Regions from separate parts of the Actinomadura sp. genome, predicted to be linked through region 2. Evidence: riboswitches for the same ligand, from Rfam matches in the RefSeq annotation. Region 2 holds a riboswitch; the other holds the start of a gene.
What was found. A riboswitch is a leader RNA that binds a small molecule or an ion and turns the genes downstream of it on or off. The one in region 2 is predicted to bind glycine.
Positions count from the first base shown of each region.

Region 1: it holds a riboswitch for glycine, as region 2 does, so the genes downstream of both, gcvT (glycine cleavage system aminomethyltransferase GcvT) here and gcvP (aminomethyl-transferring glycine dehydrogenase) in region 2, are expected to answer to the same signal.

Region 1 is NZ_JBIQHY010000080.1:2,063-11,659, reverse strand. Features, by position in the region: gene ACIWVC_RS23810 (nuclear transport factor 2 family protein) at 8-469, shown strand; gene ACIWVC_RS23805 (LysE family translocator) at 473-1,096, opposite strand; gene ACIWVC_RS23800 (VOC family protein) at 1,167-1,604, opposite strand; gene ACIWVC_RS23795 (DinB family protein) at 1,606-2,169, opposite strand; gene ACIWVC_RS23790 (helix-turn-helix transcriptional regulator) at 2,232-3,197, shown strand; gene ACIWVC_RS23785 (L-serine ammonia-lyase) at 3,184-4,554, opposite strand; gene glyA (serine hydroxymethyltransferase) at 4,611-5,867, opposite strand; gene gcvH (glycine cleavage system protein GcvH) at 5,864-6,253, opposite strand; gene gcvT (glycine cleavage system aminomethyltransferase GcvT) at 6,269-7,408, opposite strand; glycine riboswitch at 7,570-7,665, opposite strand; gene ACIWVC_RS23765 (hypothetical protein) at 7,715-8,071, opposite strand; gene ACIWVC_RS23760 (M50 family metallopeptidase) at 8,304-9,597, shown strand, end outside; gene ACIWVC_RS23755 (PLP-dependent cysteine synthase family protein) at 9,592-9,597, opposite strand, start outside.
Region 2 is NZ_JBIQHY010000039.1:20,738-30,334, forward strand. Features, by position in the region: gene ACIWVC_RS16010 (DUF5999 family protein) at 1-120, shown strand, start outside; gene ACIWVC_RS16015 (alpha/beta family hydrolase) at 275-871, opposite strand; gene ACIWVC_RS16020 (PPOX class F420-dependent oxidoreductase) at 923-1,348, shown strand; gene ACIWVC_RS16025 (tetratricopeptide repeat protein) at 1,345-2,430, opposite strand; gene gcvP (aminomethyl-transferring glycine dehydrogenase) at 2,555-5,425, opposite strand; glycine riboswitch at 5,596-5,690, opposite strand; gene ACIWVC_RS16035 (YbhN family protein) at 5,985-8,459, shown strand; gene ACIWVC_RS16040 (MerR family transcriptional regulator) at 8,463-9,059, opposite strand; gene ACIWVC_RS16045 (bifunctional nuclease family protein) at 9,539-9,597, opposite strand, start outside.

The sequences.
Region 1 (9,597 bases), on a different contig from region 2:
GGCCACGATGCCGGAAGACCGCCCGCCCTACCCGCCGTTCACCGAGGAGACCGCCCGGCAGAAGGTCCAGGCCGCCGAGGACGCCTGGAACACCCGCGACCCGGAGCGGGTCGCGTCCGCCTACACGCCGGACTCGGTGTGGCGGAACCGGGACCGGTTCATCACCGGCCGGGACGAGATCATCGCCTTCCTGAAGGAGAAGTGGGAGCGGGAGCTCGACTACGCGCTGCGCAAGAGCCTGTGGGGCTTCCGGGAGAACCGGATCGCCGTCCGGTTCCAGTACGAGTGGCACGACGACGGCGGCCAGTGGTGGCGCAGCTACGGCAACGAGCTGTGGGAGTTCGACGAGCGCGGCCTGATGCGCCGCCGCGAGGCGAGCATCAACGACGTGCGGATCGCCGAGTCCGACCGCCGCATCCGCGGCCCGCGCCCGGAGGCCGAGCACGGCGCCGACATCCCGATCCGGTAGCGGTCACCGCTCCGCGGCCAGGCGGACGCCCAGGCCGATGAAGAGGGTCCCCACCGCCGTGTTGAGCCGCCGCCGCGCCGCGCGGCGGCGGCGCAGCCACTCCCCGATCCGGCCCGCGAGGACGCCGACCGTGCCGTCCACGAGGAACTCCAGCACGATCAGGACCGCCCCCAGGAGCGCGAACTGCAGCCACACGTGCCCCAGCGCCGGATCGATGAACTGGGGCAGGAAGGCGATCGTGAAGGTGACCATCTTCGGGTTCAGCAGGTTGGTCAGCAGCCCGTTGAGGTAGGCCCGCCGGCCCGACACGCCCGCCGGCGCCGCGTCCGGCACGTCCCCGCGGTGCCGCAGGGTCTGGACGCCCAGGTAGACCAGGTACGCGGCGCCCGCGGTCCGCACCACCGTGAACGCGACCGGCACCGCCGCGAACAGCGCCGCCAGCCCGGCCGCGGCCACCGCCACGTGGACGGCCTCGCTCGTCGCGACCCCGGCCGTGGCGAGCAGCCCGGCCCGCGCGCCGCCCCGCATCCCGCAGCCGAGGACGAACAGCATGTCGGGCCCGGGAATGACCATGGCGACGACCGAGGTCGCGAAGAACAGGGCGAGCAGGTGCGGATCGACGGGCATGCCGTGATCCTCACACGCCGCGGCCCGCCCGGGGAAATCGGATCAGGCGGGGCCGCGGCGCTCGGGGCGGTCAGTCGAGGCAGAACTCGTTGCCCTCGGGGTCGGCCATCACGATGTGGCCGGCGCCGAGCGGGGGCGCCGGATCGTGGCGCTGGAGGCGGGCGGCGCCGAGGGAGACGAGGCGTCCGGCCTCGGTCTCCAGGGCGGCCATCCGGGCGTCGCCCTCAAGGCCGGGCGCGGCCCGGACGTCCAGGTGCACGCGGTTCTTGGCCTGCTTGCCCTCCGGGACGCGCTGGAAGAAGAGGCGGGGGCCGGCGCCCTCGGGGTCGACCACCGCCGAGGCGTCGTTGCGCCGCTCGGGCGGGACGCCCATCGCCTCCAGGGCCTCGTCCCAGGACGCGAAGCCGCCGGGCGGGTCCTGCAGCCGGTAGCCGAGGACCTCGGCCCAGAACGCCGCGAGGGCGGCCGGGTCGGCGCAGTCGAAGGTGATCTGTACGTCGCGGGCCATGTCAGCTCGCCTCCCGTCGGGTGTGCAGGTAGAGGTCGCGGAGCAGGCTCACCTCGGCGAGGTGGTGGATCAGCTCCCGGTTGATGTGCAGGACGAGCGTCGCCATCGGCTCCTCGGCGTACGGGCCCTCGGCGGGCCCGCAGGGGCGCGCCAGGCCCTCCTCGCCCAGGGACTCGACGCCCGCCAGCCAGGTCGCGTACTCGGCGTCGAGCTGCGCCAGCGCCCCGGCGGCGGTCCCGGCGTACTCGAACGTGTCGTAGTCCGTGGCCGCGCGGCCGAAGTGCGAGGCGCTGCGCATCGCGAGCACGCCGACGATGACGTGCGCGAGCCGCCAGGCGACCGTCGTGAACGGCGGCGGGTCGGGCGGCGGGAACGCGAAGTCGATCGTCATCGCGCCGGCCCCGGCCCGCACCGGTGCGGTGCCGGTGCCGCGCGGGCGGACGCTCCAGCAGCCGGGGGCCGGCTCCCAGAAGTACTCGTCGTCCGTGAGCCCGTCGAGGCGGGGGCGGAGCTGGTTGTCCCAGTGCCAGGCGATCTGGTCCCGGAGCATGGTGTTCCACGTCATGGCACCCAGCCTTCCCCCAATTGCGGACAGGAACGTTCCGCGATGTGTGCCACGATGACCGCGTGACCGTTGAGGCGACGACCGAGCGGGTGCTGCGGCTGCTCGCGCTGCTGCAGCGCAGGCCGTCCTGGACCGCCGCCGAGCTCGCCGCCGAGCTCGGGGTGACCGACCGCTCGGTGCGCCGCGACGTGGAGCGGCTGCGCGCGCTCGGGTACCCCGTCCGCGCGGCGGCGGGCGTCGGCGGCGGCTACCGGCTCGGCGCGGGCACCCGGCTGCCGCCGCTGCTGCTGGACGACGAGGAGGCGATCGCGACCGCGGTGTCCCTGCGCATGGCCTCGGGCGGCACGGTCGCCGGGGCGGGCGAGGCGGCGCTGCGGGCGCTGGCGAAGCTCGACCAGGTGATGCCGCCCCGGCTGCGCGCCGAGGTGCGCGCGGTGCACGGCGCCACCGAGACCCTCGTCGGCCCCGGGGTCGAGATCGACGCCGAGGTGCTCGTGACGCTCGCGCGGGCCTGCCGCGACGCCGTCCGGGTGCGGTTCCGGTACGCCGCCCCCGGCGGCGGGGAGCGGGAGCGCACGGTGGAGCCGGTGCGGATGGTCGCCACCGCCCGCCGCTGGTACCTGATGGCCTGGGACGTCGACCGCGGCGACTGGCGCACGTTCCGGCTCGACCGGATGCGCGAGGTGGCGGCGACGACCTGGCATTTCCGGCCGCGGGAGCATCCGGACCCGGTCGCCTACGTCCAGCGCTCCGTCACGGAGGCGCCGTACCGCCACCTCGCCCGGGTGCGGCTGCGGGCCGAGGCCGGCCGGGTGCGGGAGCTGGTGCCGCCCCAGGTGGGCCGGGTCGAGGAGGACCGCGACGGCTGGTGCGTCCTCATCGCGGGCGGGGACGATCTCGATTGGCTCGCCGTGCACGTGGTGCGGCTGGGCTTCGAGGCCGAGGTGCTGGAGCCCGCCGAGCTGCGGGCCGCCGCCGCCCGGCTCGCCCGCCGCCTGGCGGCGATGTCCGGGGTCAGCATTCGATGACGTTGACGGCCAGGCCGCCGCGCGAGGTCTCCTTGTACTTGTCGAGCATGTCGCGGCCGGTGTCCCGCATGGTCTTGACGGCCTTGTCGAGGGTGACGAAGTGGCGGCCGTCGCCGCGCAGCGAGATGCGCGCGGCGCTGATGGCCTTGATGGCGCCGATCGCGTTGCGCTCGATGCAGGGGACCTGGACCAGGCCGCCGACCGGGTCGCAGGTCAGGCCGAGGTTGTGCTCGATGCCGATCTCGGCGGCGTTCTCGACCTGCTCGGGGGTGCCGCCCAGGACCTCGGTGAGGCCGGCGGCGGCCATGGAGCAGGCGGAGCCGACCTCGCCCTGGCAGCCGACCTCGGCGCCGGAGATCGAGGCGTTCTGCTTGAACAGGACGCCGATCGCGCCCGCGGTGAGGAGGAAGCGGACGATGCCCTCGTCGCCGCCGGGCAGGAAGCGGTCGTAGTAGTGCAGGACGGCCGGGACGATGCCGGCGGCGCCGTTCGTGGGGGCGGTGACGATGCGCCCGCCGGCGGCGTTCTCCTCGTTCACCGCGAGCGCGAAGAGGGTGACCCAGTCCATCGCGTGGAGCGGGTCGGACGCCTTCTCGGCCGAGAGCCCGCGGTGGAGCTGGGGCGCGCGGCGGCGCACCTTCAGCCCGCCGGGGAGGAGGCCCTCCCGGGTGCAGCCCCGGGCCACGCAGTCCTGCATGACGCGCCAGAGGGCGAGCAGCTCCTCGCGGACCTCCTCGGGGGTGCGGCCGAACGCCGTCTCGTTCTCCAGCATCAGCGCGGAGACGGACAGGCCCGTCTCGCGGCAGCGGTCGAGGAGGGCGGCGGCCGTGTCGAACGGGTGGGGGAGGACGGTGTCGTCGGCCTTGATGCGGTCGGCGCCGGTGGCGTTCTCGTCCACGACGAAACCGCCGCCGACCGAGTAGTAGACCTTGGACCGCAGCTCTTCGCCGCCGCCGGCGTAGGCGGTGAAGCGCATGCCGTTGGGGTGGCCGGGCAGCGACTCCCTGCGCTCGAAGCGCAGGTGCTCGTTGACCACGAAGGGGATGTCGTGGTCGTCGAAGAGGCGCAGCGCCCCGCGTTCGCGGATCGCCGCCAGGCGTTCGTCCACCCGGTCCACGTCGACCAGTTCCGGCTTGTCGCCCTCCAGGCCGAGCATGACGGCCTTGTCGCTGCCGTGGCCCTTGCCGGTGAGGCCCAGCGAGCCGTACAGCACGACCCGCACCGAGGCGGTCTTCTCCAGCAGCCCGTCGCGTTCCAGGCCGCGGGCGAAACGGTGGGCCGCCGCCATCGGGCCGCCGGTGTGGGACGACGACGGGCCGATGCCGATCTTGAACAGGTCGAAGACGCTGATGGCCATGAGCTACCTCGTTGTAGCTGCGCCCCCTCCCGGTGGCGGGAGGGGGCGCGGAGACGTCACAGGTCGGGATACAGGGGATGCTCGTCCGCCAGCGCCTTCACCCGGGCCGCGAGGGCGTCGCGGTCGAAGGACGGCTGGAGGGCGAGCGCGATCACGTCCGCGACCTCCGCGAAGTCGTCGGCGGTGAAGCCGCGGGTGGCGAGGGCCGGCGTGCCGATGCGCAGGCCGGACGTGACCATCGGCGGGCGCGGGTCGTTCGGCACCGCGTTGCGGTTCACCGTGATGCCGACGTCGTGCAGGCGGTCCTCGGCGTCGCGCCCGGTGAGGTCGGAGTCCACCAGGTCGACCAGGACGAGGTGGACGTCCGTCCCGCCGGTGAGGACCTTCACGCCCGCCTTGGCGGAGTCCTCGGCGAGGAGGCGCTCCGCGAGCAGCTTCGCGCCCTCGACGGTGCGGGCCTGCCGGGCCTTGAACTCCTCCGACGCGGCGATCTTGAGGGCGACGGCCTTGGCGGCGATCACGTGCTCCAGCGGGCCGCCCTGCATGCCGGGGAACACCGCCGAGTTGATCTTCTTGCCGAACTCCTCGCGGGCGAGGATCAGCCCGCCGCGCGGGCCGCCGAGCGTCTTGTGCGTGGTCGTCGTGACGATGTCCGCGTGCGGGACCGGCGACGGGTGCAGCCCCGCCGCGACGAGCCCGGCGAAGTGCGCCATGTCGACCATGAGCAGCGCCCCGACCGAGTCGGCGATCTTGCGGAACGCCGGGAAGTCGAGCTGCCGCGGGTACGCCGACCAGCCCGCCACGATCATCTTGGGCCGGTGCTCGGCCGCGAGCGAGGCGACCTCGTCCATGTCGACCAGGCCGTCCTCGGCGCGGACGTGGTACGGCACCACGTTCAGCGTCTTGCCCGAGTAGTTCAGCCGCATCCCGTGGGTCAGGTGGCCGCCGTGCGCGAGGTCGAGCCCCAGGATCGTGTCGCCGTGCTGCAGCAGCGCGAAGTACACCGCCGTGTTGGCCTGCGCCCCGCTGTGCGGCTGGACGTTCGCGTGCTCGGCGCCGAACAGCGCCTTCGCCCGGTCGATGGCGAGCTGCTCGGTGACGTCGACGTACTCGCAGCCGCCGTAGTACCGCCTGCCCGGGTAGCCCTCGGCGTACTTGTTCGTCAGCACGGAGCCCTGCGCCTCCAGCACGGAGACCGGCGCGAAGTTCTCCGACGCGATCATCTCCAGCGTGGACTGCTGGCGGCGCAGCTCCGCGGCGACGGCCTCGGCGACCTCGGGATCGGCCGCCGCGAGGGAGTCGTAGAGGCTCATGCTTCCTCGATCAGCTTCTCGTAGGCGGCCGAGTCGAGCAGGTCGCCGGGCTCGTCGGAGATCCGCACCTTGAAGATCCAGCCCTCGCCGTACGGGTCGTCGTTGATCACCTTCGGCTCGTCCACCACCGCGCTGTTGATCGCGGTGACCTCGCCGCTGACCGGGGAGTACAGGTCGCTCACCGACTTGGTCGACTCGACCTCGCCGCAGGGCTCGCCCGCCTCGACGGTGTCGCCCTCGGACGGCTGCAGCTCGAGGTAGACGATCTCGCCGAGCGCGTCGGCGGCGTGCGCCGTGATGCCGACGGTGACGATGCCGTCCTCGCCGCCGAGGCCGGACACCCACTCGTGCTCTTCGCTGTAGCGGAGCTGCTCCGGAACGCTCACGATGTTCTCTCTCTTTCAGGGACGCTTGTAGAACGGCAGGTCGACCACGTCCACCGGCTCGTGCCGGCCGCGGACGTCCACGGCCAGGCCCGACTCCTCGACGCCGCTGTCGAGGTAGGCCAGGGCGATCGGCTTGCCCAGTGTGGGCGAAGGGGCGCCGCTCGTCACCACCCCGCACGGCGTGCCGCCGGACGTGACGACCTGGTACCCCTTCCGCGGCGCGCGACGCCCGCGCGCGGCCAGTCCCACGAGCCTACGGCCCGGCGGGGTCTGCGCCTGCGCCGCCAGGGCCGCCTTGCCCACGAAATCGACGGGCTTGTCCAGCTTCACGACCCGGCCGAGGCCCGCCTCGAACGGGTTGGTCTCGGCGGTCAGCTCGTTGCCGTACAGCGGCATGCCCGCTTCCAGGCGCAGCGAGTCGCGCGCCGCGAGCCCCGCCGGGACGACCCCGTCCACCGCGGCGAGCGCCCGCCACAGCGGGACCGCGTCGGAGGCGTCCACGAACAGCTCGAAGCCGTCCTCGCCCGTGTACCCGGTGCGGGCGACCAGCGCGTCGACGCCCGCGACCCGGTCCGCCAGGATCGCGTAGTACCTGAGGCCGGCGAGCGTCGCCTCGGTGAACCGTTCGAGGATCTCCTGCGAGCGCGGGCCCTGCAGGGCGATCAGCGCGTAGGCGTCGGAGCGGTCGTCGACGACCGCCTCGAAGCCCGCCGCCCGCTCGGTCAGCGCGTCCCGGACGACGGCGGTGTTCGCGGCGTTCGCGACGACCATCCAGGTCTGCGCTTCGCCCCCGCGGCCGCCTCCCGCCGCCTCCCGGTCGGCGAGCCGGTACACGATCAGGTCGTCGAGGACGCCGCCGTCCGGCGCGCAGAGCATCGTGTAGCGGGCCTTGCCGACCGCCATCGGGGACAGGTTCCCGACCAGCGCGTAGTCGAGGGCCGCCCCGGCGCCCGGCCCGGACACGAAGATCTCCCCCATGTGCGACAGGTCGAACAGCCCGGCGCCGGTGCGGACGGCCTCGTGCTCGGCCGTCTCGCTCCTGTAGCGCAGCGGCATCAGGTAGCCGGCGAAGTCGACCATGTTCGCGCCGAGGTCCCGGTGGACCTCGTGCAGCGGGGTGGTCTTCGGCTCGGCGGACTTTGACTCGGCGGACATCGGTTCGGCTCCTTCGTCACGGGCGCGTGGTCCATCGTCCCACTCGCGCACCGGGCGTCTCGGTGCCTCCCCCTCTGTCATCTGCGCCTGAGAGCTTCACCCGCCTGCACGCGGGCTTTCACCTTCGGCGGGGGACCGGGTCCCCGCTTTCCAGAGGTCGCCTGGCCCGTGCGGTCCGTGGGCCTGAGAGGTTCCGGGGAGGATTTGCTCCTTCGGCGCCCCACGCCGGCTGCGTGGGACTCTCCCGCACGGGATCAACGGCTGACCGCAAATCTAGCAGCGGCCCTGCCCCGCGACCACCCGCCGTCAGCCCGCCGGCGACGGCGACGCGGACAGCGACCTCACGCACGCCCGCAGGGCCGCCTTCATCTTCTCCAGCTCCGCCTTGCCGGGCGTCGTCGACGGGTTCGGGCTCGGCAGTTTCACGCCCTGGCGGTGCATGCAGTCGTTGAACCTCTCGGCCGCGCTGGACGGTCCGGGCGTCGGCGCGCCGCCTTTCCCGGGCGCGCCGGACGGCGCCGACGCCGGTGCCGAGGCCGCGGGCGAGGGCGGTGCGCCTTTGCCGTCGCCGGAGCCGCCGTCGCCGGAGCCGCCGTCGCCGGAGCCGCCGCATCCGCTGAGCGCCAGCACGAGCGCCAGCACCGCCACATGACCGAGCTTCAAGGTGGACCTCCGTGCACCGGGGACGGGACCGGCCCATGATGCGCGGGCGGGGCGGCGCGCGGATATCGCGGCGCGTGCCAATGCCGCGGGCCCGGTTTAGCAACTCGCATCAAACGGGCGTCCGCGCAGTCTCGGTTGACTTAAACCGGATCGGGTTCCGTAACGTACCCTGAGTTGGTCACCCGAGATCACCCGCGGTGAGCGCGGGCGCACGAGTTGAAGGGCACGCCGGATGGTCTACCTGGCGGGAATGCTGATCCTGTTCTTCGGCCTGCTGGTGTCCATCGCGCTGCACGAGCTCGGGCATTTCTCCTTCGCCAAGCTCTTCAAGGTGCGGACGACCCAGTTCATGGTCGGGTTCGGGCCGACGATGTGGTCCAGGCGCAAGGGCGAGACCGAGTACGGCGTCAAGTGGATCCCGCTCGGCGGCTACATCCGCATGATCGGGATGCTGCCGCCGCGCAAGGGCGACGCCCCCGGGCAGGTGCGGCAGGTCAGCACCGGCCCGTGGCAGGGGCTCATCGAGTCGGCCCGCGGCGCCGCGATGGAGGAGATCAGGCCGGGCGACGAGGACCGCGTGTTCTACGCCAAGAAGTGGTGGCAGAAGATGCTCATCATGTTCGGCGGCCCCGCGATGAACCTGGTGCTCGCGGTGATGTTCTTCGCGATCCTGCTGATGGGGATCGGCGTCAAGCAGCCGCAGCCGGTGATCGAGCAGGTCCACGACTGCATGGTGCCCGCCAGCCAGTCGCAGCTGAAGGACTGCCCGGCGAACGCCGCCCCCACCCCGGCCGCGCAGGTCGGGCTGAAGGCCGGCGACCGTATCGTGTCGTTCGGCGGCAAGAAGATCGACGACTACGACGAGCTGCGGGTGCTGATCCGCGACAGCGGCGGCAGGACCGTCCCGATGACCGTCGAGCGCGGCGGGCGGAACCTGCGGCTCGACGTGCCGATCACCCGCAACCAGATGCACGACCTGGACGACCCCGACAAGATCGTCAACGTCGGGTTCCTCGGCATCACGCCGGCGCAGGCGATGGAGCGGCAGGGGCCGGGCGCGGTCGCGAGCACGATGACCGACCTGACCGCGCGCACCGCGGGCGCGCTCTTCCGGATGCCGCAGAAGATGGTCGGCGTCTGGAACGCCGCGTTCGGCGACGAGAAGCGCGACCCGAACGGGCCGGTCGGCGTCGTCGGCGTCAGCCGGATCGGCGGCGAGGTCGCCGCGTCCCACGACTACACCGGCGCCGAGAAGGTGTCGTTCTTCGTGATGCTGCTCGGGTCGCTGAACCTCGCGGTCGGGCTGTTCAACCTCGTCCCGCTGCTCCCGCTGGACGGCGGCCACATCGCCGGCGCCCTGCTGGAGGCCGTGAAGAAGGCGTTCGCGAAGATCTTCCGCAGGCCCGACCCCGGCTACGTGGACGTCGCCAAGGCGCTGCCGGTCACGTACGTGATGGCGGTCGTGCTGATCGTCATGGGCGGCCTGCTGATCTACGCCGACCTCGTGAACCCCGTCACCGTCACGG
Region 2 (9,597 bases):
GGGTGGAGCCTGCTGTGCAACGGCGTCGTGCTCTTCGAGGACACCGGTGAGCTGCTGCCCGACGGGGGAGTCATCGCGCCGCACCGGCCGACGGACCTGCAGGCGCCGTCCGCCGCTTGAGCGGTCTCCACGGGGGACTAGTTCAAACGGGTGATCATCCTCGGGGGCAACGCCCACCACCGTCCGACCTCCGGGCCCGCACCGGGCCCGGAGCCACCGGCCTCCCGGCCCGCCGGCCCGTCCGCGGACGGGCCGTTCGCATGTCCGGCGGACGTCAGCGCGCCGCCCACTTGCGCAGCCACGGCTCCACCGCACGGCCGACCGCGGCGGGGTCCCGGCTCAGGTCGTGCCGCTCCCCCGCCAGCACCGCCACGTGCGCGGCGTCCGCCTCGTCCGGCACGCCGAACGGGTCGCGGTCGCCGTTGACGACCAGGACCTCCGCCCCCGCCGAACGCAGCTCCCCCACCCGCGTCCTGTCCGGCCTGCCCGGCGGGTGCAGCGGGAACGCCAGCGCCACCACGCCCGCCGCTCCGGCCGGAGCCGCCGTGCGGCACGCCACCCGTGCGCCGTTGCTGCGGCCGCCCTGCACGAGGGGGACGCCCGCGAACCTCTCCCGCAGCGGCACGACGATCTCCAGCCAGGCCGCGTCCTGCTTGGCCGGCGGGCCGGGCGCCCTGCGGCCCGCGAACCGGAACGGCTGGGTCACCCGAGCGACCGCGCCGCCGAGCCCGAGCGCCGCGTCCCGCACGGCGAGCAGGTCGGGCGCCTCCACGCTCCCGTTGGACCCGTGCGTCAGGACCAGCAGGAACGCCGGGCCCTCCACCTCGTCCAGCACCACCTCGGCGGGCCCGTGCGCCGTCGCGACCTCCATACCGGCCACCGTAGCGGGCGCCCCCGGCGACCTTTGCGGAAGACTGGCCGCATGGAGAAGATGACCGACAGCGAGTGGCGCGCGTTCGTCATGGAGGGCACCCGCACCGGCAAGGCGGCCGTCACCCGCAGGGACGGCTCCCCGCACGTCACGCCGATCTGGTTCGTCCTCGACGGCGACGACGTGCTGTTCAACACCGGCCGCGGCTCCGTCAAGGGGCGCGTCCTCGCCCGCGACCCGCGCCTGTCGATCTGCGTGGACGACCAGACCCCGCCGTTCTCGTACGTGCAGCTCCAGGCGGAGGCGACGCTCATCGAGGACCTGGCGGAGATGCGCCGCTGGGCCACCGCCATCGGCGGCCGCTACATGGGCGCCGGCCGGGCCGAGGAGTTCGGCGCGCGCAACGCCGTCCCCACCGAGTACCTCGTCCGCGCCCGCATCACGAAGGTGATCGCCGAGCGCGCCATCGCCGGCTAGGCGTCCGGCCCGCCCATCGCCAGGCGGAGCCGCTCGGCGAAGCTCTCGTGCAGCAGCGGCCCCCACGGGTAGCCGTCCGGGACGCGGACCGCGCCGCCGAGGAGCTCGTGGGTCTCGTCCCCCCGCCCCTCGGCGTACCGGACGGCGAGCAGCGAGTACATGTGGTCGAGCGCGCCGAACGCCTCCCCGGCGAGCGCGGGAAGCGTCCCGTCCGACACGGCCTGCTCCACGACCGGCTCCCACCACAGGCCGTCGTCGTCCTCGGCGAAGTCGCGGCGAAGCCTCGCCCGCACCTGCGGGGCGATGCCGGGGTCGCCCAGCCCGCGCCGCCACACCTCGCCCGCCTCGGCGCCCCGCCCGCGCAGCGGCAGCGTCCGCGCCAGCAGCTCGGTGGCCAGCGGGCCGGCCTCCGGGTCGGACGGCTCCGCCGCCAGCGCCGCGCCGAACGCGCCGATCGCCTGGTCGAGGTAGGAGATGCCGAGCGCGACGGCGAGCCGCGCGTACGCGTACGGGGCGGCGTCCCGGTCGATCAGCCGCAGCCCCGCCGCCAGGATCCGCTGCGCCCGCGCCGGGTCGCCGCGCTCCAGCAGCCGCTGCGCCAGGTCGTGCGCGGCGAGCGGCCCGTACTCGGCGTCGCCCGTCCCGATCGCCGACTCCCAGTGGTCCCGCGCCGCGTCGAAGTCGCCGGCGTCGTCGGCGATGCGGGCCAGGGCCAGGTGGGCGGGCGGCAGGTAGGCGGGGTTGCCGAAGTCGACCACCGCGCCCCACGCGGGCACCGCCGCCTCCGGCTCGCCCGCCCGCTCATAGGTCAGCGCCAGATGGTAGGCGGCGCGCGGCCCGTACTCCGGGTCGGCGGTGGCGATCGCGGCCCGGTCGGCCTCCCTGGCCCGCTCCACCTCCCCCGCGTCGTCGAGGACGACGGCGAGCCCGAGCGCCGCCTGCGCCCGGCACGGCGTCTCGCCCATGCCCAGCACCTTCTCGAACAGCAGCGCCGCCCGCCCCGCCTCGCCGTTCTCGGCGAGGCTCCGGGCCTCCTCGCACATCCGCGCCGGGTCGGACGTCTCGTCCGGCAACTCGCTCATCGGCCTCTGCCCTCTGCGGCTCCTGGAAGTCCGCACCGAGACTAGCGACCCGGCCCCGCCGCGTCCCGCGACGACACCCCGAAACCCCCTTCAAGATCATGAATTCGCCCAGGGGGCGGGCCGGTCAGTCCTCGAACGCCTCGGGCGGCGGGCAGGAGCAGACCAGGTTGCGGTCGCCGTAGGCCTGGTCTATCCGGCGGACGGGGGGCCAGTACTTGCCCTCGCGCAGGGACGGGACGGGGTAGGCGGCCTCCTCGCGGGTGTAGGGGTGCTTCCAGTCGTCGGAGAGCAGGCAGGCGGCGGTGTGCGGGGCGTTCTTGAGCGGGTTGTCCTCGCGGTCGTAGGAGCCGTCGGCGACCCGCTGGATCTCCCGGCGGATCCCGATCATGGCGTCGCAGAAGCGGTCGAGCTCGGCGAGGTCCTCGGACTCGGTGGGCTCGATCATCAGCGTGCCGGCCACGGGGAAGGAGAGCGTCGGGGCGTGGAAGCCGTAGTCGATGAGGCGCTTGGCGACGTCCTCGGCGGTGATCCCCGTCTCCTTGGTGATCTTGCGGAGGTCGGCGATGCACTCGTGCGCGACCAGGCCGTTCCGTCCGGTGTAGAGGATCGGGTAGTGCGGGGCGAGCCGCGCGGCGAGGTAGTTCGCGGCGATGATCGCGCCCTCGGTGGCGGCGCGCAGGCCGTCCGGGCCCATCATGGCGATGTAGGCCCAGGAGATCGGCAGGATGCCCGCCGACCCCCACGGGGCCGCGGAGACCGGGCCGACGCCCGTCTCCGGGCCCGCCTCCGCCCGGAGCGGGTGGTTCGGCAGGAACGGGACGAGGTGCTCGCGGACGCCGATCGGGCCGACGCCGGGCCCGCCGCCGCCGTGCGGGATGCAGAACGTCTTGTGCAGGTTGAGGTGCGAGACGTCCGAGCCGAACTCGCCGGGGCGGGCGAGGCCGACGAGCGCGTTCAGGTTGGCGCCGTCGACGTAGACCTGGCCGCCCGCCTCGTGGACGGCGCCGCACACCTCGGTGATCGTCTCCTCGAAGACGCCGTGCGTGGACGGGTAGGTCACCATGATCGCGGCGAGCCGGCCGCGGTGCTCGTCGATCTTGGCGTGCAGATCGTCCAGCGCCACGTTGCCGCCCTCGTCGCACTTCACGACGACGACGCGCATCCCGGCCATGGCGGCGCTGGCGGCGTTGGTGCCGTGCGCCGAGGAGGGGATCAGGCAGACGTCGCGGTGCTCCTCGCCGCGGGACGCGTGGTAGCCGCGGATCGCGAGGAGCCCGGCCAGCTCGCCCTGCGAGCCCGCGTTCGGCTGGACGGACACCTTCGCGTACCCGGTGATCTCGGCGAGGGCGTCCTCCAGCTCGCCGATCAGCTCGAGGTAGCCGGCGGCCTGGTCGACGGGCGCGAACGGGTGGATGTCCGCGAACTGCGGCCAGGTGATCGGCTCCATCTCGGCGGTCGCGTTCAGCTTCATCGTGCAGGAGCCGAGCGGGATCATGGACCGGTCGAGCGCGACGTCCTTGTCCTGGAGGCGGCGCAGGTAGCGCAGCATCGCGGTCTCGGAGCGGTGCGCGTGGAAGACCGGGTGGGTGAGGTAGGGGCTCTCGCGGCGCAGCGCGTCCGGGATCGCCTCGGCGGCGTCGCCGGCGGGGGCGGCGCCGAACGCGTCGAGGACGGCGGCGACGTGCTCGGGCAGCGTGGTCTCGTCGCAGGCGACGCCGACGCGGTCGGGGCCGTCCTGGCGCAGGTTGATCCCGCGCTCGCGGGCCGCGGCGACGACCTCGGCGGCCCGTCCGGGCACGCGGGCGAGGACGGTGTCGAAGAACGCGCCGTGCACGACCTCGACGCCGGCGGCGCGCAGCCCGGCGGCGATCTCGGCGGCGCGGCGGTGCGCGCGCTGCGCGATCGCGGCCAGCCCCTCCGGGCCGTGGTAGACGGCGTACATGCCCGCCATCACGGCGAGGAGGACCTGGGCGGTGCAGATGTTGCTGGTGGCCTTCTCGCGGCGGATGTGCTGCTCGCGGGTCTGCAGCGCCAGCCGGTAGGCGGTCGCGCCGTCGGCGTCGACGGACACGCCGACGAGGCGTCCGGGCAGCTGCCGCTGGATGCCCTCGCCGACCGCCATGTAGCCGGCGTGCGGGCCGCCGAAGCCGTAGGGGACGCCGAACCGCTGCGCGGAGCCCACGGCGATGTCGGCGCCGGACTCGCCCGGCGGGCGCAGCAGCGTCAGCGCCAGCAGGTCGGCGGCCACGACCGCCTTCGCGCCGCGCTCGTGCGCCTGCGCGATGACCGGCGCCAGGTCGCGGACGGCCCCGGACGCGCCCGGGTACTGCAGCAGGACGCCGAAGAAGTCGCCGTCCGGCAGCCCCTCGGACAGGTCTGCGGTCACCACCTCGATGCCCAGCGGGACCGCCCGGGTCCGGATGACCTCGGCGGTCTGCGGGAGCGCGTCGGCGTCGACGAGGAACGTCCCGGGCTCCTTGCGCTTGGACACGCGGTGCGCGAGGGCCATCGCCTCGGCGGCGGCGGTGCCCTCGTCCAGCAGGGAGGCGTTCGCGACGGGCAGCCCGGTCAGGTCGGCGACCACGGTCTGGAAGTTCAGCAGCGCCTCGAGCCGGCCCTGCGAGATCTCCGGCTGGTAGGGCGTGTAGGCGGTGTACCAGCCGGGGTTCTCCAGGACGTTCCGCATGATCACGCCGGGGGTGGTCGTCCCGTGGTAGCCGAGGCCGATCATGGACGTCAGCACGGTGTTGCGGGACGCCAGCTCGCGGAGCCGGTCCAGCGCGGCGGACTCGCTGAGCGCGGGCGGCAGGTCCAGCGGGCGGCCGGTGCGGATCGCGGCGGGGACCGCGGCGTCGATCAGCGCCTCGGCGCCGGAGTAGCCGATGGCGGCCAGCATCCGGGCGTGGTCGTCCGGGCCGGGGCCGATGTGCCGGTCGGCGAACACGGCGCGCGGCCGCTGCGGCGCGGCCACGGGGGCGAAGAACTGGGCGGTCATGGAGAGCCTCCTGGCTGCTGCGGTCGCTCAGGTCCGCCGCCGGCGCGGGCCGGCGGCAGGTCTCCCCCTCTGTCATCGGCACCTGAGAGCTTCACCCGCGCGGCGGGATTTCCCCTTCGGTGAGCCGCCTTCCCCGCCCGCGGGGATCGACGCCTGCTTTCCAGAGGTGCCTCGCCCGAGCGGTCCTTTTGCCTGAGAGGTTCCGGGGAGGTTGCCCCTTCGGCGCCCCGCGCTGGCTGCACGGGGTCTCTCCCGCCCAGGGTCGACGGCATGTCCTGACGAAACCCTACCCAAAGCCGGGTCCGGGCGGTCGTCCCGGGCCCCGGCGGGTGGGGGCCTCCCCCGCGCGGACACGGGTGCCGTCCCCACCGCCCCGGGTGGTACCGGCCGGTACGATGTGCTCACTCACCTGGGACAAGACGGACCTCGGGCCACGGGGACGGAGATGGGGCTGCGAGGTGCACGCGCGACCGGCCGGGGGCCGGGACGGCACTCGACGCCGCGCCCCGGATTCTGGGACGCTGATCACGATGGCGGACGGTCAGGGCGGCGGTACGGCGTGACACAGACCCACGACGGCACGGTGCGCCCGCGGCACGGCGCGACCGCCGGCGTGCCCGTCGACGAGCCCGCCCAGCCCGACCGGATCCGCCGGCCGTCCGACGCGATCAGGTTCGCGGCGTCGGTGGTGGGGCTGGCGGCGGTGATGCTGCTGGTGTCGATCGCGCAGCAGACCACGCACGGCCTGCAGACCGACATCGCGGAGGGCACCGCGCACGCGCCGCGGCTGCTGCTGACGCTGGCGACGCTGGTGTCGAGCTTCGGGGTGCTGGCGGTGCCGATCGCGTTCGCCGTCGAGCGGCTGTTCCGCAAGGACGGGACGCGCGTCGCGATCGCGCTGCTCGCCGCCGTGATCGCGTTCGGGATCACGGTGGGCCTGGACGACCTGGTGGTGCGGGCGGCACCGGGCGGCGTGCTCGACTCGCTGATCTGGGGCGGCACCGAGACCGCGCCCGTGCACACCGACATCGCGCCCGTGATCGCGTTCGTGAGCGCGGTCGGGATGGCGGGCCGCGCCCGCTGGCAGGCCGCGACCTGGACCATGATCGGGCTGGCGGCGCTGACCGGGCTCACCGCGTCCTACGCCTCCGTCGCCGCGCTCGCCGCCACCTACTGCCTCGGCCGCGCCATCGGGCACGGCACGCTGTACGCGGTCGGCACGCCGAACCCGCGGCCGGCGGGCCGGGCGGTGGTGGCGTCGCTGGAGCGGCTCGGGCTGCGGCCGAAGCGGGGCGCGCGGCTCGACGAGCCCTCCGACGACACCGAGGACGGGCGCCGCTACGGCGTCGTCCTCGCGCCCGGCGGCGGCGGGTACGGCGCCCGCCCGCCCGCCTGCCGGGGCGTCCACGGCGACTGGGACCTGGAGGTCCGCGTCCTGGACCGCGACCAGCAGACCGCCGGGCTGCTGTACCGGATCTGGCGGCTGCTGCGGCTGCGCGGCGCCACCAGCGGGCGGACGCTGCGGTCGCTGCGCCGGTCGCTGGAGCAGGAGTCGCTGATGGCGTACGCGGTGGACGCGGCGGGCGCCCGCACCCCGCGGCTGGCCGGCACCTGCGAGGTCGGCACGGAGGCGGCGCTGCTGGCCTACGAGCACGTGCCGGGGCGGCGGCTCGGCGACGTCCCCGACGAGGAGGTCACCGACGAGCTGCTCACCGACATATGGCGGCAGTTCCGGGCGATGCAGGGGGGCCGGCTCGCGCACCGGCGGCTGCAGGACGGGGCGCTGCTGATCGGCGAGGACGGCCTCGCCTACGTGACCGACCTGCGCGCCGGGGAGACGGCGGCGGGCGATCTGGCGCTGCGGCTCGATCTGGCGCAGCTGCTCACCACGCTGGCGCTGCGGGCCGGGCCGGAGCGGGCGGTGCGGACCGCCGCGTCGGTGCTCGGCGAGGAGGCGCTCGGCGGGGCGGTGCCGCTGCTGCAGCGGGTGGCGCTGTCCCGGACGACGCGGCAGGCGCTGCGGCGCGACCGGGAGCTGCTGACCCGGATCCGGGAGCAGATCGTCCGGCTGAAGCCGGAGGTCGAGGCGGCGCCGGCGCGGCTGGAGCGGTTCCGGCCCCGCACGATCGTCAGCGTGGTGGCCCTGTCGTTCGCCGCGTACATCGTCATCCCGCAGGTGACCAGCCTGGACGTCGGCTACCTGGCGGCCACGGCGAGCTGGCACTGGGTCGCCGCGGCCCTCGGCGCGGCGGTGCTCAGCTATGTCGCGGCGGCGTTCATGCTGATGGGCTTCGTCCCGGAGCGCCTGCCGCTGGGCCGGACGGTCCTGGTGCAGGTCGCCGCGTCGTTCGTGAAGCTCGTCGCGCCCGCCGCGGTGGGCGGCGTGGCGGTCAACACCCGCTTCCTGCAGCGCTCGGGGGTGCGGCCGGCGCTCGCTGTGGCGAGCGTGGGGGCGTCGCAGCTGGTCGGGATGGTCACGCACATCCTGCTGCTCGTCCTGTTCGGGTTCCTCACCGGCTCGACCGCGAAGGCGACGCAGGACTTGGCGCCGTCCCGGACGATCGTGATCGCGGTGCTGGCGCTGGGGCTTCTGGCCGGCCTGACGCTGACGGTGCCCCGCGTCCGCCGCGTGGTCACGTCGCGGCTGAAGAGCATGTTCTCGGGCGTGGTCCCCCGGCTGGTGGACGTGCTCCAGTCCCCGACGAAGCTGTTCACCGGCATCGGCGGCACGGTGCTGCTCACGCTCGCGTTCGTCCTGTGCCTGGACTCCTCGATCCGCTCGTTCGGCGGTTCGCTGCCGTGGACGACGGTGGTGCTGGTGTTCCTCACCGCGAACGCCGTGGGTTCGGCGGCGCCGACGCCGGGCGGCCTGGGCGCCGTGGAGGGCGCTCTCACCCTCGCGTTGACGATCTCGGGGCTCTCCGCGGAGACGGCGACGTCCGCGGTCCTTCTGTACCGGCTCTTCACTCTCTGGCTGCCGGTGCTGCCGGGCTGGGGGGCGTTCGCCTACCTGCAGCGCAAGGAGGCGCTCTGAGCGTCAGCCGGTGCGGCGCGCCCGCCGGCGGTTGGCGAGCTCATCGTGGGGGTGGTGGGGAGGGTCCGCGGCGGCCCGTTCCCCGGGGAGTTCGGCGAGGCTGCCCTCGACCTCCTGCCAGACGCGTCCGAGCGCTATGCCGAACACGCCCTGGCCGCCTTGGAGGAGGTCGACGACCTCGTCCGCCGACGTGCATTCGTAGACGCTGACGCCGTCGCTCATCAGGGTGATCTGCGCGAGGTCCCGCACGCCGCGATCCCGCAGGTGCGTGACGGCCGTCCGGATCTGCTGGAGCGACACGCCGGTGTCGAGCAGCCGCTTCACGACCTTGAGCACCAGGATGTCGCGGAAGCTGTACAGCCGCTGGCTGCCCGAGCCCTGCGCGGCGCGCACGCTCGGCTCCACCAGTTTCGTCCGCGCCCAGTAGTCGAGCTGCCGGTAGGTGATCCCCGCCGCGGCGCACGCCGTCGGGCCGCGGTAGCCGACATCCTCCGGCGGCACGGACACCTGCGTGTCGAAGAGCAGGCCCTGCTCTCCGGCACGGCGGGACGCCATGTGCCTGTCGGGGGTCGCCTTGCCCTCGCCGCTGCTCACCGCCACGCGGACCTCCGGCTTCTATCATCCCGTGGCGGTTCGTCAAGGGGGTTTGACGAATTACACCACGGGTGTTCCACCAGCACGGTAGGTGCCGGTCAGGGTGTGGTCAACGTTCACCGTCGGCGCGTCGCATGCCCGGATGAACCGGCTTCACGTGGGCAAACTGCGCACCTCCGCCACCTGTGCACTCCTACCCCGATGGGCCGCCGTCAAAAACCACCAGCTCCAGGACGATGTGGCATTTATGACAAACCTCCCCCAAGCCGCCACCAACCGCCCTTGCGCGGGCGGCTTCGGCTCCAGGCCGCGGCGGCGAGCCCTGAACGAGGTGCACAGGAGCCCCACTGCGACCGCGCGGGTTCTGTCTCGGGCTGAGCCGGAAAGAGGGAGGGGCGGGGATCAGGGGTTCCCTGGCGCCGTCACCCCGGGCGGGCGGGAAACCGGGGCCGGCGAGCTGCGATCAGAGGGCTGGGGGCGGCGGGCTATCCGGCGCGGCCGAAGTCCTCCGGGGAGATCGTGTCGAGGAACTCGCGGAACTTCT